DNA from 2 places in the Endozoicomonas sp. Z74 genome. Region 2 is predicted to be linked to the other one. Evidence: riboswitches for the same ligand, from Rfam matches in the RefSeq annotation. Region 2 holds a riboswitch; the other holds the start of a gene.
The links. A riboswitch is a leader RNA that binds a small molecule or an ion and turns the genes downstream of it on or off. The one in region 2 is predicted to bind thiamine pyrophosphate.

Region 1 (7,368 bases), on a different contig from region 2:
TTTCTGCATAGTGACCCCCTTATCGATGTCAAGCGATGTACCCGCTACCCTCACCCCTGAGAGGCATCACCCCATGACAGGAGAAAAGCCATGAGTCTGCCCGGACTTGAGCTGATCAGCTTCAAGACCTGTCCTTTTGTTCAGCGATCCGTGATCACCCTGCTGGAAAAAGGCATTGAGTTCAAATTGACGTTCATCGACCTGGCGGATAAGCCCGACTGGTTTCTGGCCATCTCCCCCCTGGGCAAGGTGCCAGTACTCAGGGTGGGTGAAGAGGTGCTGTTCGAATCGGCGGTGATCAATGAGTTTCTGGATGAGATCACCCCCCCCTCGTTGCATCCCACAGAGCCTCTGGTGAAAGCCCGGCACCGGGCCTGGATTGAGTTCGGGTCCACGGTGATCATGACTTACTATCGAATGACCATGGCTGAACAGGCTGATGCTTATGAAGCGTTAAGAGAGGACTTGAGCTCTCAGCTGAAAAAGCTGGAATCTCAGGTAGAAGGCCCTTTGTTTGCCGGGGAGAGAATGTCTCTTGTGGATACCGCCATGGCCCCGGTTTTGATGCGCATCGATCTTCTGGAACAGTTGGGCATGCCCTCCCTGTTGAGCGCCTTTCCGGCTGTGAAAGCCTGGTCCCAGAGCCTGTTGTCAAGAAGCAGTGTACAACAATCCGTTGTGGATAACTTTCGGGACTTATCCGTCGAAAGCCTGAGAAAAAGTGACAGTCACCTGAGCCACCTGCTGAATCTATGAACGACCATAATGCCCCGGAAACATTGAAGCAGTGGGAAAACCGCATTGTTTCCTATCTTCAGGCCCTGGAGCATCATACCGATGATGCTTCCCATGATTTTCATCACTTTCAGCGGGTGTGGAAGACCGCCCGGCAGATTCTGGATCAGGAGTCCCCAGAGGCTAACTGGTTGGTGGTGCTGACTGCCTGTTATTTTCATGACATTGTCGTGTTGCCCAAGGACCACCCCCGCCGTTGTGAAGCCTCTACCCTGGCGGCAGAAAAAACCCGAAGCTGCCTGCAGGAGATGAATTTTCCCGGAGAGCTGGTTGACGATGTCTGCCACGCGGTTCAATGCCACAGCTATTCCGCTGGAATTCCCCCGCAAACCCTGGAGGCAAAAATTGTGCAGGATGCTGACCGAATGGAAGCTTTGGGCGCCATAGGCCTGGCCAGGGTGTTTTACACCGGCGGGCTGCTGCGGCAGAAACTGTTTGATCCGGAGGACCCCATGGCCGAAGACCGGGATCTGGATGACCGCCATTTTTCCCTGGACCATTTTCAGCTCAAATTGCTGAAGCTTGCCGGGACCATGCAGACGCCGGCGGGTCGTGCCATGGCAGAGCGGAATACGGATTACCTCCGGGATTTTATCCACAAGCTGCAGAAGGAGCTTGAAGGGGATTATTCCTGAGCGTAAAAAAGTGATGGCCGTCAAAAGGGGGGGCTTTTTTTCCTGAGACGTTCTGCCAGGCTTCAATATCCATTCATTCAGCAATATACTCCCAAGCTCTTGTCGGAGTGCGATAGCTGAGATCGCCGGTTTCTGGTTCCTGACTGAGAGAACCAGAGGCTGGCAAATCCGTAGAACCTGCCCGGGGTAATACCTGCGAAGGGAACAAGAGAATACCTGAACAACCGGTTGATCCTTATAAGATGGGACGGGGTAAGAAGCGTCTCCGGGATTAACGGTTCGTCCTGACGCTCTTATTGCTAGCGACACCGGCAAGCCAACCTGACCAAAAGGTGATCCAATGGCTTGCGATAATCATCAAAACACCCCTCGAACCAGTACTCTGCCCAGGGGCAGCAGCGAACCAGAAGCTTCGATCAAGGCGCCTATTCCTGCCCGGGATCAGCTGCTGGAGGAAGCCTGCCGCCCGTTTCCTGCCTCCCGGAAGGTTTATATATCCGGCAATGGAAGGGGGATTCATGTGGGCATGCGGGAAATCACCCTGGGGCAACGCCGGGGGGAGTACAGTAAAGCGGATGGGGAAACCTCTATCCGGGTTTATGACACCTCAGGCCCTTATACCGACCCGCAGTTTCAGCCTGATTTGCTGAAAGGTCTGGAGCCTTTACGTTCCGACTGGATTAATGAACGAAGCGACACCGAGCAGCTGAAGGCCCACTCTTCCAGTTATGCCTGTAAACGGAAAGGGGATATTCAGCTGGAACCCTTTCGCTTCCAGTATTCACGGGCGGTCCGTCAGGCCCGGCCCGGTAAAAATGTAACCCAGTTGCACTATGCCCGTCAGGGCATTATTACTCCGGAAATGGAATACATTGCCCTTCGTGAGAGCATGGGGCGGACGGAAGGAGAGGTGATCACTGCGGAGTTTGTGCGTCGGGAGGTAGCAGAAGGGCGCGCGGTGATTCCGTCCAATATCAACCATCCTGAAGCGGAACCGATGATCATTGGCCGGAACTTCCTGGTGAAAGTAAATGCCAATATCGGTAACTCGCCAGTGACGTCTACCATTGAAGAGGAAGTGGAAAAGCTGCTTTGGGCTACCCGCTGGGGGGCCGATACCGTGATGGATTTATCCACAGGCCGGAACATTCATGAAACCCGGGAGTGGATTCTCCGCAACTCTCCCGTGCCCATTGGCACCGTGCCTATTTATCAGGCTCTGGAAAAGGTGCAGGGTAAGGTGGCAGACCTGAGCTGGGAGGTGATGAGAGATACCCTGATTGAACAGGCGGAGCAGGGGGTGGACTACTTCACCATCCATGCCGCCACTCTCCGGAATCATGTGAAACTCACCCGGGACCGGGTGACGGGTATTGTTTCCCGGGGCGGAGGAACCCTTGGTCAGTGGTGTGAGATTCACAACCGGGAAAACTTTCTCTATGAGCATTTTGATGAGATTTGTGACATTTGCCAGCGCTATGATGTCACTCTGTCCCTGGGGGATGGCCTGAGGCCGGGTTCCGTGGCCGATGCCAATGATGCGGCCCAGTTTGCCGAGCTGGAAACCCTTGGGGAATTGACGCTTAAAGCCTGGCAGCACGATGTGCAGGTGATTATTGAAGGGCCGGGCCATATTCCCATGCACCTGATCAAAGAGAATATGGATAAACAGCTGGAGTACTGCCATGAAGCGCCTTTCTATACCCTTGGGCCATTGACCACCGATATTGCACCGGGCTATGACCACATCACATCAGGCATCGGGGCGGCCATGATCGGCTGGTATGGTTGTGCAATGCTTTGCTATGTAACGCCCAAAGAACACCTGGGACTGCCCAACCGGGAAGATGTCAAACAGGGGCTGATCGCTTACAAAATCGCCGCCCATGCAGCGGATCTGGCCAAATGCCATCCCGGAGCCCGGTTAAGGGATGATGCATTGTCCAGGGCCCGGTTTGAGTTCCGCTGGGAGGACCAGTTCAACCTGGCCCTGGATCCGGAAACCGCCAAAGCCTATCACGATGAAACCCTGCCCCAGGACGGGGCCAAGGATGCCGGGTTCTGCTCCATGTGTGGTCCGGACTTTTGCCCGATGCGCATGACCCATGATGTCCGGGAGCTTGAAGCCACTTCCTGAGCCTATTGGTGCATTATCAGCATTGGCTACAACGGTGGTGTTTTGGCTGGAAGTCAATAACGCCACCCCGGCCCGTCTCAATGTCACAGCAGCGGGTGAAGTGATCCCGTAATAGGGCCCGGCCCCGTTGCAGTCGGCTTTTGGCTCCGGACAGGGACAGGCCCAGTTGTTCCGCCACCTGTTTTTGGCTCAACCCTTCCAGTTCGGCCATCTGTAACGGCTGCCGGTATTTTTCTGGCAGCTCTTCCATCAGAGGCTGCAGGCAGAGAGCCAATGACTGATGCGCCTTTTCTGCTTCATCGGTTTCTGGGGCGGCCAGGAACTCAGGCAATTCATCCTCAGGTTTCTGTTTACGGAAATGGTCCATGATCACGTTATGGGCAATCCGGTAAAGCCAGGCACCGATGCTCTGTTCAGACTTCAGTTGTTTCAGCTGGGTATGGGCCTTGATATACACATCCTGTAACAGATCTTCCACCAGTGCCTGATCATCAACCTGCCGGGCGATGTAGTGTTTTAAACGGGTCTTGTGATCTTGCCAGTGAGCTTCCATGGTTGTCTCAGAAGAAAAAACAGAAAGAGTGACATTTAAACGTCAGTGAATGAGCATTGGCAATGCATGAAATAATTGAATGGGCAAATATAAAGGCAGGTATAAGAGGGCACTGCTGTTCCTTCAAGAGTGCCCACACTCTCCTCTTTAGAATTCATACTCCACATGAATCCGGGCATTGTGATAGCGGAAATCACCGTTCCAGTTGTAACGATAGGTGGCGCCGACGGTAAATTGATCCAACCGGTAAGAGGCTCCGACACCGGCCAGGACTCGGTTTTTCTCAATCTCTGCGCCTTTGACGGTGGTCCACAGGTCACCCACATTGACCAGGCGGTACTGAGTTTCAGGGCGGTCATCCTTGAAGTTGTGGTAGCCCTCCAGCTGTACAAAGGGTTGCAGTGAGCCTTTATTAATGGGGATCTCCGTCACTGCCTTGAAGCCGGCTCCCAGTTCAACTACATCCTGTTCAAACTCCTTGACCTCCTGAGCCAGGATATCCGGTCCGTCCTCCCTGTAACCATCCTGTTTGAATCGGGTGTAGTTCAGTTTGACTTCGGGGCGTATGTAAACAGAGTTGTTTAACGGGCAATCCACCCCGGCGCTGGCTTTGGCACCCCAGGTGGTGTGTTTAACGTCTTTGGCCGTATAGTGTTTGGCATCCGCCGTTCTTTCCAGGTCGCCTTTTCCTGCGCCGTAGTTGACCGTGGCATTAATAAAGCTGATGCCTTTGCTCCACTGGGCGTAGAGACCACCCTGATATCGATCGGACTTGATGGTCTGGCTGATTTCCTTGCTGTTCAGCCGGGATTTGGCGTAGGCACCGGTGATGCCCAGAACGAACTGGTCATCAAGAGTGGTGTCGAAGCCCAGGATCACGCCATCGATTTTACTGTCAAATCCCAGGGCGTCACTGGTGGTGTAACGATCCCCTTGGTTATGCATGTATTGGAGCCACATGGTGGGGGCATGCATCATGGCGTCGCCGGTGCTGACACCTGCCAGGCTTTTGTCCAGATAATCCATTCGGTAAAGGCGGTCATCAATGGCGTTAACGGTATCCTGATGGAAGACCCGGGCATCGCTGGTGACGCCATTTAGGAGCAGGCCTGGTGTGTTTTCATTGGCCAGAACGGTGAGTTGCTGTTGATTTTTACCGGTGATGGTGGCCAGCAGTTTATCTCCGGTATCCTTGTCATCCGCTTTATGTCCGGCTTCAGCAAGGTGGGTAATACTGTCGGCCTGAGTGTCTGAAAGCCCGCTCTCTTTCAGGGTCTTTTTCAGGGCAGCCAAGGAGTCGATGGAGGTGCTGTCATCAGTGCCCTGGTCGGGCTTGTCCGGTGTGCCGCTGCTGTCGTCGCTTGTGTCGGGTTTATCTGGAGTATCAGGTTTGTCAGGAACGTCTGGGGTATCTGGAACGTCAGGTGTGTCGGGGTTGCTTCCACAGCTGGTACCTCCGGACCCGGAGGCTCCGGTATGGAATTTAAGGCAGTAAATGTCCCGGTCCGGAATACTGGTTCTATCAAGAACACCGGTAACACCCAACACCGGAGAGTCAAAAACAGGGGTACCGAACTCTCCGGTGATTTTATCAGCATTCACCACCCGGAATTGCAGTGGCTTGTTATCAAGGGCCGCTCGGAGCGCCTGGGGTCCGATATTTTTGGTGTCGACAAAGCGGCCATGTATCGCATTATTTCCTTTCAGGGTCAGGCCTTTTTCAACCCGGAGAAAGGCGACCTCTTTGTTAACATCGTCTTTCGACAGGGGTGCCAGCTCAATACCGGCACCACTCTCCAGTGTGAGTCCCTGATTGGCCACCACCGGTGAGGTCTTCAGCCCGGTGTTTTTATGAAGTACCGGTTTTCCCGTGGCCGTGATCCGGGCAGGGCTGTCAAACTGAACCGGTTTCAGTTTGGTTTGGGTTGATTGCTGGGTGTTACTGGTCCATAGGGGCAGTGTCCGTTGTGAGGGCTTCAGGTTAACAGCCCCATCTATGGTAATGGACGCTACCCCGGTAATAATACCTCCTTCGTGGGTGCCGGAGGTCAGGGTAACGGTTGAAACTCTGGGGTCTTTCTTAATACCTTTTAACATGCCCTGAAAGGTGCCTCCAGCCAGTTTGAAGCTCTGGAAGTTACCCAGGTTATGTACCAGTGTGCCTTCGGAAACCGTCAGTTGCGCGGTTTCAGCCATTTTCAGGGTATCAGGATAGGAAAGTACCTTCTTGCCGTCGACGGTGGTGGTTGTGGGCTCTGGTTCTGAGAGCATGGACACCAGGGAGTTGGCTCCAGTCATGGTCATTGATTTCACAGGAACGTTGCCGTTGGTTCCCCACCACTGAGCACCATCTGAGACAAATACTTCCTCAATACTGTCGATTCTGGCAAGTACTTTGGATTGGCTGCCATGAATAAAGAGCCGGTTACCCACCACTTCATTCAGTTTTGTCTGAGGATTATAGTCTTTCAACTGAAGGCCTTTGATATGGGTCATTCCCGGGCGTTCGTAAACCGTATTGCCAGCCTTGTAACGCACTACTGATTGAACCGGAGAGTTGTCAATGACAATGGTTTCCCCGTTGAGGCCGCCATAGGTGCTGTAGCCAGGAAAGTAGGTAGGTTCTTTTACTTCTGAGGTGACTGTATTTTTAAAGGCGGTAACGGAGGAATTCTTTATGTCCAGCCTGATCGTACCGGCATTGCCCCCGGAAGGCTGAGCTGAAGGAACGCCTGTTCTAATACCGCTTCCCAGGGATGGGCCTCCCTGAGGTTCGATTTTCAGGTTACTGTCCTTCACTGTGATGTAGTAAAAATTAATGGCATAGAGGGCGGACTCTTTTGAGCCATCAATCACCAGCGTTGGCTTTTGAAAATATAAAACACCGTTTTTAAAAATGGCATTGGCTGGGTCTTCTGGCGGGACATGTCCGGTCACCTTGGCGTATTTGGGATCTGTAGCAAAAACCGAGCCCTCCCGGGCAACCGACGCGCCTTTATCAATGGTGATATACACAGCGGTTAGTTGTGGTCCAGCGGTAGTTAAAAACGCTTTTGCACCGTCCGTCACCAGCACTTTTCCGATCTGAGTGGTGCCGCCCATGCTCCATTGGTTAAACGTCATGCTGGAACTTTGTCCTGTTAAGACAAATTCGCCACTGGCTTGTGTTTTGGGGCCCGGAAAATTGGGGCGTACACCGGTAATAATCGAGGCTGGACCATTGGTGCCTGAGAGCTGCAGCATCGGGT
Region 2 (7,368 bases):
AGCACCGATTATTCGCCAGATGGCAGAAAAAAGGCTGCATGTATCGCCGTTTTTCCCAATGGGGTGTGTCTACCGTTTCAAGGTTATGCCTCCCGCAGAAACCATCAGCCTAGGCATTGGTCTTAACGACCGTGATGGCCGACTGTTTTCGGCAGTGTTCAAAGGCAGACGGCAGCCTGTCAATGACCAACTCATTCTGAAACTCATGGTGATGCTGCCTCTGCAAACCCTCAAGGTCATTGGCGCCATTCACTGGGAAGCCCTGCGCCTCTGGCTGAAAGGGCTGAAAATCTTCAGACACTCTCCCAGGGGTTACTTTTTCAGCTGGAGCAGGGGAACTTCTCTGAGCGCCAACACCCAAAGCGAAAGAAAAACGCACAACAATTTCAGTCAGGGAGCGTAATCCATGAACCCAGCCCAGGACGCCTCAATAACAGGCAGCCCAGTGATAAAGAAAACCAGAAAAACCATCAGCTGGCTGGAGAAAAGGCTGAAAAAAGTGGGTGTATCCCGCATCGAGCTGCATTTTGGGGAAATGGACAAGTTTAAAGTGGGCCGTCACCACCCTGACATCGCAGTCCCCACCCTTCGCATCAGCCATCCGGTCAAAGTATTGAAACAGAGTGGTAAAGGTCTGCTTGGCTGGGCAGAAGCCTATATGGCTAACGATTGGAGTACACCGGACCTTAATCAGATAATGAGCTGGGCAATGGCCAATGAAAAACCCCTTGAACAGGCCTTTGCTCAAAAGGGCGCTGTTGTGATGATTTATCGGCTGCTGCACTGGCTGAATCGCAACAACAAGCGGGGTAGCCGCCGCAATATTGCCGCCCACTATGACCTTGGCAATGACTTTTACCAGTTGTGGCTGGATTCAACCATGACCTATTCCAGCGCCCTGTTTAAAAACGACAATGACTCACTGGAGCAGGCACAGAACCATAAATACCAGACCATCATCGACTGGCTGGAACTAGAGGATCAGCACTCCATCCTGGAAATTGGCTGTGGCTGGGGGGGATTGGCCCGTGCACTGGGCGGCAGATACCAGAGCCAGTACCACGGCATTACTCTATCAAAAGAGCAGCAGAGCTATGCCCGGCAGCACTCCCGGTCCCCATCCCATGAATTCAGTCTGACCGACTATCGGGATATCTCCGGACAATACGACCGCATTGCTTCCATTGAGATGATCGAAGCCGTTGGCGAGCAGCACTGGCCTGTGTATTTTGAAAAAATCCACAACAGCCTGAAACCCGGGGGAACGGCTGTGATTCAGGCAATATTGATTGATGAACAGCGATTTGACCGCTATCGCAGGCGGGTGGACTTTATTCAACGCTATATATTTCCCGGGGGCATGCTGCCTTCCCCCCGCATGATCAGGGAACAGGCACAAAAAGCCGGTCTTCATATGGAAAAGACACTCTCTTTTGGCCAGGACTATGCCAGAACACTGGCGCTATGGACGGAGCAATTCCTGGATGCATGGCCTGCCATCAGCAGGCTGGGCTTTGATGAACGTTTCCGACGAATGTGGCACTTTTATCTGGCTTACTGCGAAGCCGGCTTTGCTCACAAGTCCATCGACGTCTGCATGATCAAGCTTCGCAAACCAGGATGACGCCCCCCTTCAAACCTGTCTCTGAATCACAAAAATCACCCAGCCAGGAAGCTCAAAGGAAAGGAAGCCTATGCCTTACAAAAGAAGCCCTGTAACCCAGAAAGGACTGCAGAAAAGAAACATCGGATTTGTACTTCTATTGACGTTTATAATGACATTAACAGGGTGCAGCAACATGAAACCGGAAGACTACACAAACAGCCAGCCAGCACTGAAAATTGAAGACTACTTTGCGGGACGGACCGAAGCCTGGGGCATGTTTCAGGACCGGTTTGGAAAGGTTCGTAACCGGTTCAAAGTGGTAATGAACGGCCAGGTAAAAGAAGGCGCACTGATACTGGATGAAGACTTCTTCTACGAAGACGGGAGCACGTCTAATCGTCTATGGACGATCCAGATCCTGGGAGATGGCCTTTATGAAGGTACCGCGGACGATGTGATCGGCCTCGCCAGGGGAAAAAGTGCGGGCAATGCCTTTAACTGGACCTACCAGATGGAGCTGCCCATTGGTGGAAAAAAGTGGAAGGTGTCCTTTGATGACTGGCTGTTTCTTCAGGAAGACGGCATCCTGCTGAACGTTGCGGAAGTGACTAAATGGGGGTTCACCCTTGGCAGGCTGACTTTCGCTTTCCGGAAGGGATCTCCCCAGCAGAACGCTCAGTGATTTAAAGCTTACAACCCTGCATGGATAACACTTTTTAATCCAGGAACGAACAAAGGCTGACACCACTATGCCCACAGCGTCGACAACCAATAACCCGATTAACAAAACAACCGTCGCCTGGATCACCGGCGCCAGTCAGGGTATTGGCAGAGCACTGGCACTGGCCATGGCAGAACAGGGAGTCACTGTCGCCGCCAGTGCCCGCAGCCAGGACAATCTCAACGCTCTGGTGGAAGACGCCCGGCAACTGCCGGGCACCGTTGTTGCTTACCCTCTGGACGTCACAGATCAGCAAGCAGTAAACCAGACTGTTGAGCGAATCATCCGTGAACTGGGGCAGATCGATCAGGCCATTCTCAACGCAGGAACCTTTATTCCCATGTCTGCCAGCCACTTCAGCGCCAGGGTCATTCATGAGCAAATGACGCTGAATGTCATGGGCGTCTGTTACTGCCTTGAACCACTGATCACTGCCATGCAGGCAAAAGGGAAGGGACTGATTGCCATCAATGCCTCTCTGGCAGGCTACCGGGGGCTTCCCAAATCCTCCGCCTACGGGGCCACCAAAGCAGCATTGATCAACATGGCCGAGTCCATGTACCTGGATCTTCGCTCCTCTGGCATAGACATCAAAATCATCAACCCCGGTTTTGTGAAAACCCCGCTGACCGATAAAAACCGCTTTTCAATGCCCTTTCTGATGGCAGTAGATGATGCAGCAAAGGCCATCCTTCGGGGACTCAGGTCAAACCGTTTTGAAATACGCTTTCCCGTCCTGTTTGCCGGTATCATTGGCTTGCTCCGTATCCTCCCCTATCGACTCTATTTCTGGTTGATCCGGCGTTTGTATTGATCCTGGGCAGGCTCCTGGCTGGACAGCTGCCTGTAAACCCCATAGACTCGAGCCGTTGGTTGGGGTGTTCAGCCTTTACTGGAAAGTGAAGTCAGCTGAACTGAGAAACACCCATAGAACCTGAACCAGATAATGCTGGCGTAGGAAACCAAAAGGTCACCGTTTTTGCAGTAAAAAGCTGCACCACAGCGGACTCAGTAAAAGAAACGACACCTGCTTGCCCCACGACAGGTGGCACTCTTCTTCACCCATGCTTTCCTGATGACCTGATGGGCATTTCCCGGCCAGAATCTATTTCTCGATAAGAGATGTACCGGATAAGAGATGTACCGTATGGAAAGCCCAGAACAAATGCCTGTTAAGACCACCCCCATCGCACTGACCATTGCCGGCTCCGACAGTGGCGGCGGCGCAGGTATCCAGGCTGACCTGAAGACCTTTTCCGCACTGGGCGTCTACGGATGCAGTGCCATAACGGCGCTGACCGCACAGAATACCCTGGGGGTTCAGGGTATTTTTGACGTTGAGCCTGAGTTTGTCCACCAGCAGCTGACCTCCGTTCTCAGCGACCTGAATGTGGGCGCAGCCAAGGTCGGCATGCTCAGTCAGCCTGAAGTCATTGACACCGTGGCCCGGGCAGTCAGTGAATACCACATTGAATCCCTGGTGGTTGACCCTGTTATGGTAGCCACCAGCGGCGATGTTCTGCTGCAGGAAGCGGCCATTGACCAGCTGCGTAACCGGCTGATTCCCAAAGCCGCCCTGATCACCCCCAACCTTCCGGAAGCGGCTGTGCTACTTGGCTGCCCAAGACCTGAATCCCTGGAAGCCATGATTGCCATGGTTGAGCCACTGCTGGCGCTGGGATCAAAAGCAGTACTGCTAAAAGGTGGGCACTTAACCTCAGGCGCCTCTTCCCAGAATGCAGCTGCTGGCAAAGCCATCGACCTGTTCCACGATGGCCAGACTCTGCATCAACTGGAATCCCCCTGGACAGAAACACGAAACACCCATGGTACCGGCTGTACCCTGTCATCAGCAGTCACTGCATTCCTGGCAAAAGGTGAATCATTGACCGATGCCGTCCATCAGGCCAAGGAGTACATTGCCCGGGCCATTGCCCATGCCGATGAACTGGAAATCAGCAAAAACCGGGGCGACGGCCATGGTCCTGTGCACCACTTCTGTCGGATCTGGTAAGGCTTTCCAAGTGTCCATAGCGCAATAAAACCCGTTTCAGGAGCGATAATTACCCCTTATGTTTGATGTTGTTGTCAGGGGTGCCAGCCTTCATTTTGGCAACCACTGTGTGTTTGAGGGCATTAATCTGACCCTGAAGGGGGGTCAGTGGACCTGTCTGCTCGGTGGCAGCGGTGTGGGTAAAACCAGCCTGCTGCGGCTGGTAGCCGGATTACCCGCCGGAGAGTCAGGGACGGCCCGGGGAACGGTCCACTGTCAGGATGGGTTTCCGGTCACCCAGAGAATCGCCTGGATGGCTCAGCAGGATCTGCTACTGCCCTGGTATTCGGTTCTGGAAAACATCACCCTGGGTCACCGCCTCCGATGCTCCTGGCTGAAAGCACTGAACCGAAAAAGCCGGATTCCACCGGATGCCCGGGATCAGGCCATGACCATTCTTGAACAAGTGGGACTGGCGGACAAAGCCGACTCACTTCCCCAGAACCTGTCCGGAGGTCAGCGACAAAGGGTCGCCCTGGCCAGAACATTGATGGAAAACCGGCCTCTGGTGCTGATGGATGAACCCTTTGGTGCCCTGGATGCCATCACCCGCCTCAACCTTCAGGATCTGGCCTGTGAACTGTTGCAGAACCGCACCGTGCTGCTGATCACCCACGATCCACTGGAAGCCTTAAGGCTTGGGCACCAGGTCTATCATCTGCAGGGACAGCCCGCACGTCTTACCGATGCCATTACCCCTCCCGGAAAGACGCCCCGCTCACTGGACGACAGAGAGCTTATGTCTCTGCAGGGGCAGCTGCTTGACCGGCTGCGACATGACACGCTGATTGCCAAGGAGGCGGGACAATGAACGACTCTTTGAAACCCCTGATTGTCTTCATCGGTCTGCTACTGCTCTGGCAGGGGCTGGTGGTGGCACTGGAAATGCCGTCGTATATTTTGCCCGGTCCCATCGAAGTGGTGAAAAGCATGATCGAGAATGCTGCCCTGCTCTGGGAAAACACCCTGGTGACTCTGGCAGAAATGTTAATGGGTCTGGTACTCGGTGTCCTTTTTGGCGTTCTTCTGGCCCTGCTGCTGGTCTACTTCGCCATTCTCCGCCCCTGGCTGCTACCGCCTCTGCTGATTACCCAGGCCATTCCCGTCTTTGCCCTGGCCCCCATTTTGATGCTCTGGTTTGGCTATGGTCTGGCCTCCAAAGTCGTCATGACCATACTGGTGATCTTTTTTCCCGTGGCCACCTGTTGCTACGACGGACTCCGGCATACCCATCAGGGCTGGCTGGATATGGCCCAGACCATGGGAGGAAAACGGTTTGCCATTCTGCGCCATATTCGCTGGCCCGCCGCCCTACCCGCTCTGGCTTCCGGTCTGCGGGTAGCCGTTGTTGTGGCCCCCATCGGCGCAGTTGTCGGGGAATGGGTGGGCTCCAGCGCCGGTCTTGGTTATATGATGATCCAGGCCAATGCCCGACTCTGGGTGGACCAGATGTTTGCCGCCCTGGCGGTTCTGGCCTTCTGTTCCGTCACTCTTTACTACCTTACGGACCGTGCCCTGCGCTGGCTGATTCCCTGGCAGCCTGAAACCTCCTGATGGCCATCGTTAAACACAAAAGACAAACGCCTTTATCTTCCATACGAGAATGAGAGGAGCCCTATCGATGAAACGCTTTCTGACCCTGCTGGTCGCAGTGGTTTTCTCACTGACAGCACATGCTGGTTCCAAAAGCCAGGCAGGTAATAAGCCATTGGCAAAGCCACAAACGCTGACCCTGATGCTGGAGTGGTTTGTCAATCCGGATCATGGCCCCATCATCATCGCCCAGGAAAAAGGGTACTTCAGGGATCAGGGATTGAACGTCAACATCCAGGAACCCGCTGACCCAAACCTTCCCCCCAAACTGGTGGCTGCCGGAGACGTGGATCTGGCGGTTTACTATCAACCCAGCCTGACCCATGGGGTGGCCAACGGACTGCCACTGGCCTGGGCGGGTACGCTGGTTGCCACCCCTCTGGATGGTGTGATTGTTCTGGATGAAAGCCCCATCCGGTCCCTGAAAGACCTGAAAGGCAAAACCATTGGCCTGAATATCGGCGGTATCGAAAATGCCCTGCTGGATACCCTGTTTGAGCCCTATGGTTTTGGCGCCAGGGATGTCAAGCTGGTGAACGTCGGCTGGAACCTTTCCTCATCGCTGATGAGCGGCAGAGTGGATGCCATCATGGGTGCCTATCGCAACTTTGAATTGAACCAACTGGCCATTGAAGGTCGTAAAGGGCGGATGTTCTATTACGAAGAAAACCGGATTCCTCCCTACGATGAGCTGATTTACATCGCTAATAAAAAGAGCGCTGACAAAGACGCCATTCGTCGCTTTCTAAGGGCCGTAGAACTGGGCGCCCAGTTTATTGTGAATAACCCGAAACAATCCTGGGAAATCTTCCGGGACTACAACCCGAAACAATTGGACAATGAATTGAACCACCGGGCCTGGTTTGACACCATCCCTCACTTCGCCCTGCGACCTGCCGCCAGGGATGTGGGACGTTACCAGCGTTTTGCAGACTACCTTGAAAACAGAGGGGAATTGAAATCCCACCTGAAGGCCAGCGATTTCATGCTGGAGTTATAAAAGACAGAACCTTCAGACTCTCAGGTACATTCGGTGGCGGTGCAACTCCGCCGCCACCAGAAAAAACAGGAATAACTGGACAAAAGAGTAGAGCAAAGATCCCCCCTGCAAACCCGCAACCGGTACAAACCAGCTTTCATAAATCCACTGGTACAGGGACACATCCGGCAAAGGAGAAGGCAGGTTATGCAGAGTTTTCTTCCAGAGGGCGTGCAGAACATAAACAACAATGGCATTCATTCCCAGAATCCGGAACGGACTCAACCAGGGAGAGCCACCCACCTTACCGCTCAGCAAAGCAAACAATACCAGGCCAATACCACCGGAGCACAACACAAAAGAACTGGTCCATAGCTGCTTATTGAAAGGGTCCCAGGGGCTGATCAACCATCCTG

Region 1: it holds a riboswitch for thiamine pyrophosphate, as region 2 does, so the genes downstream of both, thiC (phosphomethylpyrimidine synthase ThiC) here and thiD (bifunctional hydroxymethylpyrimidine kinase/phosphomethylpyrimidine kinase) in region 2, are expected to answer to the same signal.

What each region holds. Positions count from the first base shown of each region.
Region 1 is NZ_JBLYZI010000018.1:35,916-43,283, reverse strand. Features, by position in the region: gene ACNRUY_RS07530 (phosphodiesterase) at 1-60, shown strand, start outside; gene ACNRUY_RS07525 (glutathione S-transferase family protein) at 91-756, shown strand; gene ACNRUY_RS07520 (phosphohydrolase) at 753-1,430, shown strand; TPP riboswitch at 1,524-1,651, shown strand; gene thiC (phosphomethylpyrimidine synthase ThiC) at 1,771-3,567, shown strand; gene sigZ (RNA polymerase sigma factor SigZ) at 3,584-4,120, opposite strand; gene ACNRUY_RS07505 (autotransporter outer membrane beta-barrel domain-containing protein) at 4,268-7,368, opposite strand, start outside.
Region 2 is NZ_JBLYZI010000057.1:15,330-22,697, reverse strand. Features, by position in the region: gene ACNRUY_RS16215 (DUF1365 domain-containing protein) at 1-403, shown strand, start outside; gene ACNRUY_RS16210 (class I SAM-dependent methyltransferase) at 407-1,624, shown strand; gene ACNRUY_RS16205 (DUF3833 domain-containing protein) at 1,695-2,288, shown strand; gene ACNRUY_RS16200 (SDR family NAD(P)-dependent oxidoreductase) at 2,356-3,141, shown strand; TPP riboswitch at 3,192-3,305, shown strand; gene thiD (bifunctional hydroxymethylpyrimidine kinase/phosphomethylpyrimidine kinase) at 3,493-4,341, shown strand; gene ACNRUY_RS16190 (ABC transporter ATP-binding protein) at 4,400-5,191, shown strand; gene ACNRUY_RS16185 (ABC transporter permease) at 5,188-5,934, shown strand; gene ACNRUY_RS16180 (ABC transporter substrate-binding protein) at 6,002-6,973, shown strand; gene ACNRUY_RS16175 (acyltransferase family protein) at 6,986-7,368, opposite strand, start outside.